3 regions of the Kitasatospora sp. NPDC048722 genome follow, and region 3 is predicted to be linked to each of the others. Evidence: riboswitches for the same ligand, from Rfam matches in the RefSeq annotation. Region 3 holds a riboswitch; each other region holds the start of a gene.
The links. Region 3 has a riboswitch for S-adenosylmethionine ahead of AB0C76_RS21970 (aminotransferase class V-fold PLP-dependent enzyme). Riboswitches for the same ligand answer to the same signal wherever they lie in the genome.
Positions count from the first base shown of each region.

Region 1: it holds a riboswitch for S-adenosylmethionine, as region 3 does, so the genes downstream of both, AB0C76_RS23790 (IclR family transcriptional regulator) here and AB0C76_RS21970 (aminotransferase class V-fold PLP-dependent enzyme) in region 3, are expected to answer to the same signal.
Region 2: it holds a riboswitch for S-adenosylmethionine, as region 3 does, so the genes downstream of both, thrC (threonine synthase) here and AB0C76_RS21970 (aminotransferase class V-fold PLP-dependent enzyme) in region 3, are expected to answer to the same signal.

Region 1 is NZ_JBEZGX010000033.1:58,077-60,335, reverse strand. It holds gene AB0C76_RS23795 (threonine/serine exporter family protein) at 1-346, shown strand, start outside; gene AB0C76_RS23790 (IclR family transcriptional regulator) at 391-1,104, opposite strand; SAM riboswitch class I at 1,302-1,444, opposite strand.
Region 2 is NZ_JBEZGX010000028.1:40,028-42,286, reverse strand. It holds gene thrC (threonine synthase) at 1-1,010, opposite strand, end outside; SAM riboswitch class I at 1,028-1,161, opposite strand; gene AB0C76_RS21375 (glucosyl-3-phosphoglycerate synthase) at 1,303-2,259, shown strand, end outside.
Region 3 is NZ_JBEZGX010000029.1:59,377-61,635, reverse strand. It holds gene AB0C76_RS21975 (Lrp/AsnC ligand binding domain-containing protein) at 1-36, shown strand, start outside; gene AB0C76_RS21970 (aminotransferase class V-fold PLP-dependent enzyme) at 58-1,434, opposite strand; SAM riboswitch class IV at 1,487-1,604, opposite strand; gene trpD (anthranilate phosphoribosyltransferase) at 1,726-2,259, opposite strand, start outside.

The DNA of each region.
Region 1 (2,259 bases), on a different contig from region 3:
CGCGGTGATCGCGGTGAGCGTCACCGTCCAGGTCGTCATCAGCTCGGAGCACGGCGCGGCGATCGGCGGCCTGGCCGGGGCGGTCTCGGCAGCGGTCGCCGCCACCCTGGTGCACTGGCTGCCGGGCGGCCCGCTCTGGCAGGTGCTCTACCTGCCGGCGTTCTGGATCGTCGTGCCGGGCTCCTTCGGCCTCCTGAACACCGCCCAGATCGAGGTGGGCAACGGCGCCCAGTCGGTGCTGGCGGCCGTCTCGGCGGTCTTCGGGGTGTCGATCGGCACCCTGATCGGCTCGGTGATCAGCCGCATTCCCCGGCCGGCGGTCCTCACACCGGCGCCCGGGGCCTGAGCCTGGCCCCCGACCCCGGGTCGACCGCCCCGGGGCCGGGCCGGTCACGGGTGGCGCAGCGCCTCGGTGAGGTGGTTCGCCGCCTCGATGACGGCCTGGGACAGGCGCGCGCCCGGGTGCCGCGTGAGCCGTTCGATCGGGCCGGAGACAGTGACCGCGGCCACCACCCGGTTGGACGGCCCGCGCACCGGCGCCGACACGGACGCGACCCCGAGCTCGCGCTCGCCGATGGACTGCGCCCAGCCCCGGCGCCGTACGCCGCTGAGGGCCGTGGCCGTGAAGCGCGCCCCCTGGAGCCCCCGGTGGAGGCGCTCCGGCTCCTCCCAGGCGAGCAGGATCTGGGCTGCGGCGCCGACCTTCATGGGGAGCGTGACCCCCACCGGCACCGTGTCACGCAGGCCGGAGAGCCGCTCCGCGACGGCCACGCAGATCCGCACCTCGCCCTGACGGCGGTACAGCTGGGCGCTCTCGCCGGTGACGTCGCGCAGGTGCACGAGCACCGACCCGGCGGCGGCCAGCAGCCGGTCCTCCCCCGCCGCCGCCGACAGCTCGGCGAGCCGGGGGCCCAGGACGAACCGGCCCTGCAGGTCCCTGGTGACCAGCCGGTGGTGTTCCAGCGCGACGGCCAGCCGGTGGGCGGTGGGGCGCGCCAGGCCGGTGGCGGCGGCGAGTCCGGCCAGGGTGGTGGGGCCGGACTCCAGGGTGGCGAGGATCGCGGTGGCCTTGTCGAGCACGCCGACGCCGCTCGTGAGCTCCATGGATGGGTACTCCAGTCTCGAATCCGCGGCCGGCGGGTGGTTCGGCACACGGGGGCTCCCCGCGGGGAGCGGGGGGGTGGTCAGCGAGAACGGGCCGGAGAAGTCGGCCGAATGCCTGCGCCGGGCACGAGACGGGTACGCGGAAGGGCCGGGGCGGGAAGCGCCCGGGCGAAGGACAGCACAGAGAGCACCGTGTCTCCTCATCTTTCCCGCGCCACGTTGGCGGCAGGCCGGAGTTGGCACTGATCCCGGACGGCACGGCGCGTACTTCGGACGCCGGGTCGAACGGGGAGTTGCCGGGGCTTCGTAGGGCCGGTCCCTCCACCCCTCTGGATGATTCGCGAGGAACGATACAAGACTCCCCGCCCCACCCGCCAAACCTCCCCCTCCTCCTTCGTGGAAGCACGGGTCCGGCCGGGCCCGGCCGGCCGGGCTTGACATGATCACCAGCTCTGACGGACCTCGCGTTCGACGCCCTGCTCTGCGACCTGGACGGCGCCATCCGCTTCCACGACGACGGGCACGAGGTGACGCGGCTCGAACGGGCCGCCGGCCTCGCCCCGCGCACGACGATGGGGATAAGGAAGATCACCGAAACCTCGGTCCGAATCGGGCCGGTCGCACCGCGGATCCGGACATCTGTCACGGTTTCGAAGCGGCAGTGCCACGACTTCGCATATCCCTCACCGAGGCGCGACCGGAGCTCTACCGTTCTACCGACGGCCCCATCGCGACCGTCCCCGAGCGGGAGGGCGGGCACATGAACGGTCGCCAGGGTCCGGTCGTGCGGTCGGGGGTGGTCGCCGTGGCACTGTGCGCCGCCGCGGCCCGCTCGTCAGGGCACGGGCCGGGCCCACGACGGCGTGCAGGACCTCGGCACCGCTCCTCGTGACCGTCGCGCCCCTCACCCCGCTCGTCGGCCGCAACAGGGCCCGGCAAGGCAGCCACCCCGCACCGACGTGCGAGACCTCCTACACCTACACGAACGTCAAGGACGTCGGCACGGCGCTGGAGGACGTCGACGCCCAGACGTCGCAGAACCGGACCGGCTCGACGGGGACCTGGTCGGTGAGCACCACCCGCGAACAGCCCCCCTCCATCCCGCCAGCGGCGGCGAGACGAAGACCTTCATCCTGCCCGAGGACTACGCGTGGT
Region 2 (2,259 bases), on a different contig from region 3:
GCTCCGCCGGTGCGCCGCGCGATGTCCAGCACGTACGGGCCGTCCGCCGGATTGCCGATCGCCAGCGACTTGGCGATGGTGTCCGGCTTGACCGGCCTGATCACGTCCCGGCCGGCCTTGAACGCCGCGGAGACCGGCGAGCAGCCCTCGGCCTGGGCGCCGAAGATCCGGTACGGCCGGTCCTCGACCAGCCCGAGCTTGATCAGCTCCTGCAGGCCCTTGTCGATCTTCGTGAGCTGCGAGCCCGAGGCGATCGGGATGACGATCTGCTCCGGCAGCCGCCAGCCGAGCTGCTCGCAGATCTCGTACGCGAGCGTCTTGGAGCCCTCGCCGTAGTAGGGGCGGAGGTTGACGTTGACGAAGCCCCAGCCCTCGCCGGCCGGGTCGCCGATCAGCTCCGAGCAGAAGCGGTTCACGTCGTCGTAGTTGCCCTCGATGCCGACCAGCTCGCCGCCGTACACGCCGGCCATGACGACCTTGCCCTGCTCCAGGTCGTGCGGGATGAACACGCACGAGCGGAACCCGGCCCGGGCCGCCGCCGCGCCCACCGCGCCGGCCAGGTTGCCGGTCGACGAGCAGGACAGCGTGGTGTAGCCGAAGGCGCGCGCGGCCTCGATCGCGCAGGCCACCACGCGGTCCTTGAACGAGTGCGTCGGGTTCCCCGAGTCGTCCTTCACGTACAGGTCCGCGGTGAACCCGAGCTCGCGACCGAGGTTGTCCGCCTTGACCAGCGGGGTCCAGCCGGGATTCAGGTTCGGCTTCGAAGCGACGTCCGCGGGCACCGGCAGCAGCGGCGCGTAGCGCCAGATCGACGCGGGCCCGGCCTCGATGCGCTTGCGCAGCTCCTCGGCGGCCTCGCTCCCGAACTCGTACGCGATCTCCAGCGGGCCGAAGCACTCCAGACAGGCGAAGCTCGGACCGAGCGGGAAGCGGGTGCCGCACTCCCGACAGGACAGGGCGGTGGCGGGGCCGAGATCCACGGATGCGGGTGCGACTGTGTCGATAGCCATGATGGCGGAGGCCTCTCTCCTCATCTTCCCCGCGGTGCGGGCGCACCACGGGCCGGAATTGGCACCTGTCCCGCCGGGGCCTGGTGATCAGCCGCGCGAGAAGGTTGCCGGGACGTCAACGGGCCGTTCCCTCAGTCCCTCTGGATGAGCATGTGAAGTTGTCGTCAGCGGCGACCCCGGCGTGCGAAGGTCCGACCGCTGTACGAAGACTGTATCCGAAGGCGCCGAGCCCGAAAGGGACCGTCCGCCACGCGAGATGGCCCGTTCCACCCGATCCGCCGAGGAGAGTCCCGTGCCCGCCGAACCGACCCCCGCACTCCTCCCGCAGGCGGCCTCCTGGCTGGGCCGCCGCTCGTGGAGCGCGGCCGACCGGCCGGTCGACACCCTCCTCGCGGCCAAGCGCCGCACCGGTCACACCGTCAGCGTCGTCCTGCCCGCCCTCGACGAGGCGGCCACCGTCGGCGACATCGTCCGCACGATCCGGCGCGAGCTGATGGAGCGCCTCCCCCTCGTCGACGAGCTCGTCGTCGTCGACTCCGGCTCCGCCGACGGCACCGCCGGGGTGGCCGCCGCGGCCGGCGCCCGGGTCGTGCCGCGCGACGAGATCCTGCCCCGGCTGCCCGCCGTACCCGGCAAGGGCGAGGTGTTGTGGCGCTCGCTGCTGGTCACCCGCGGCGACATCGTCTGCTTCGTCGACGCCGACCTGCGCGAGTTCGACCCCGCCTTCGTCTCCGGCACCGTCGGCCCGCTGCTCACCGAGCCGGACATCCAGCTGGTCAAGGCCATGTACGACCGCCCGCTCGAAGTCAGCGGCTCGGCCGGGGACCCCGACGCCGTCTTCCCGGCCGGCGGGGGCCGGGTGACCGAACTCGTCGCCCGCCCCCTCCTCAACCTGCACTGGCCGGAACTCGCCGGTTTCGTCCAGCCGCTCGGCGGCGAGTACGCGGCCCGCCGCGGACTGCTCGAACGGCTCCCCTTCCCCACCGGCTACGGCGTCGAACTCGGCCTCCTGGTCGACGCGTTGGAGCTCGTCGGCCTCGACGCCCTGGCCCAGGTCGACGTCGGCGTCCGCCACCACCGCCACCAGGACGGCCAGGCCCTCGGCCGGATGGCCGCCACCATCTACCGCACCGCGCTGGAACGCCTGGACCGCGCCCACCGCCTCAAGGCCTCGGCCGACCTCGTCCACCCGCTGCTCACCCAGTTCGCCCGCGACCCGGAGACCCGCGCGTTCACCGCCCACACGCAC
Region 3 (2,259 bases):
CTGGAGGCCGCGTTCGCGCTCGGCCTGGACGAGTAGTCCTCGGTCGGCCCGCCCCTCTCAGTCCTCGCGACGAGTGTCGGCGACACAGCGGCCGCCCTCGTTCCGGTAGTTCCACGCCGCGCCGTCCGTGACCAGCTCGCGGACGGCGGTCAGGAAGCGGTCGACGTGCTCGTCCGGGGTCCCGGCGCCGAAGCTGACCCGGATGGCGTTCAGGCTCCGCTCGCCCGGCAGCGACGGCTCCGGCGCCCCGCACTCGGAAACAGGACTCGGCGCGACGCCGGACGCGTCACCGATCAGCGTGCGCACCAGCGGGTGCGCGCAGAACAGCCCGTCGCGCACCCCGATGCCGTACTCGGCGGAGAGCGCGGCCGAGAAGTGCGAGCTGTTCCAGCCCCGGACGACGAAGGACAGCACACCCACCCGCGCGGAGTCCTCGCCGAACAGGTTCAGCACCTTGACCTGCGGGATCTCCGCCAGCCCGGCCGTGAGCCGGGCGATCAGCGCCTGCTCGCGGGCCTCCAGCGCGTCGAAGCCGGCCTCGCTCAGCGCCCGGCAGGCGGATGCGATGGCGTAGGCGCCGATGACGTTCGGCGAGCCGGCCTCGTGCCGGGCCGGGCCGGTGTGCCACTGGACGGCCACCGAGCCGTCGGCCTCCCGGGCCACCGTCCGGGTCGCGCCGCCGCCGGCCAGGTACGGCTCGGCCGCGTCCAGCCAGTCCGCCCGGCCGGCCAGCACCCCGGCGCCGAACGGCGCGTAGATCTTGTGACCGGAGAAGGCGATCCAGTCGACGTCCAGCTCGGCCACCGAGACCCGGTGGTGCGGGGCGAGCTGGGCGGCGTCCAGCACCACCCGGGCGCCGTGCCGGTGCGCGGTCGCGGTCAACTCGGCGACCGGCCACAGCTCACCGGTGACGTTCGAGGCGCCGGTGACGCACAGCAGCTTCCGGCCCCCGGGCGCCCCGGCGAGCGCGGCGTCCAGCACGGCGACGGCCTCGGCGTGCGAGCGGGGGGCGCGCAGGTAGGTGACGTCCAGCCCGGCGTGGGCCCAGGGCAGCAGCGAGGCGTGGTGCTCGGTCTCGAAGGCGAACACCCGGGTGCCGGCGGGCACCGCGGCGGCGAGCAGGTTGAGCGAGTCGGTGGTGGCCCGGGTGAAGACCACCTGGTCGCCCTCTCGCAGGCCGAGGAACTCGCCGACGGTCCGGCGGCTCTGCTCGAACAGGTCGGTGGACAGCTGCGAGAGGTACCCGGCGCCGCGGTGCACGCTGCCGTAGTACGGGGCGTACGCGGCGACGTCGTCCCACACCCGCTGCAGGGCCGGCGCGCTGGCCGCGTAGTCGAGCGGCGCGTAGCCGACCTTCTCGCCGTTGGCGAGCGGCACCTGGACGTCGTGGCCGAGGACGGCGAGGGGGGCGCAGATTTCGGTGGCCAGAGACATGGGGATGCACTCCTTCGGAGGTCGAGGGACCCCGGGAGTGCTAGTCGTCGGGCGTCCGCGCTTGCCTCGCGGACGGTTTGCCGCGCGGCCCGGTCCTCACCCAGGGCACCCCGCCACGGACGGAGGGTTGCCGGACAGCAAGCTGGGGCTTGTCGCTGTCACTCATGACCTGGCGAAGACTCTAGGTCGCGTCCACCGGGTGGTCAAACAGGCATCCACCATCCGGACAGCCGAGGGGCCCGCGGCAGCCCACGCGATGTCGCGGCTGCCACGGGCCCCTCGACTCGCTTGTCAGTCCCGGCCGGTGGCCTCCGACCAGCGCCGCAGCAGCTCCTGCGCCGCGCCCGAGTCGACGGCCGCCGCGGCCCGCTCCATGCCGGCCGCCAGCTGCTCGGCGAGCGGCGCGTCCGTCAGGTCCAGCGCCACCAGCGCCGCCGCCGTGTTGAGCAGGACGGCGTCCCGCACCGGCCCGCGCTCCCCGGCCAGCAGCCGGCGCGCGACCTCGGCGTTGTAGGAGGCGTCCGCCCCGCGCAGCGCCTCGATGCCGACGAGCTCGATGCCGACGTCCCGCGGGTCGAAGGCGGCCTCGGTGACGGTGCCGTCCCGCACGATCCACACCCGCGACGTCGTGGTGACGGTCAGCTCGTCCAGGCCGTCGTCGCCGCGGAAGACCAGCGCCGTGGAGCCGCGCCGGGCGAGCACGCCCGCGATCAGCCCGGCGAGCCGGGTGTCGAAGCAGCCGACCGCGTGCGCGGTGACCTTCGCGGGGTTGGTCAGCGGGCCGAGGATGTTGAACGCGGTCGGCACCCCGAGGTCGCGCCGCGC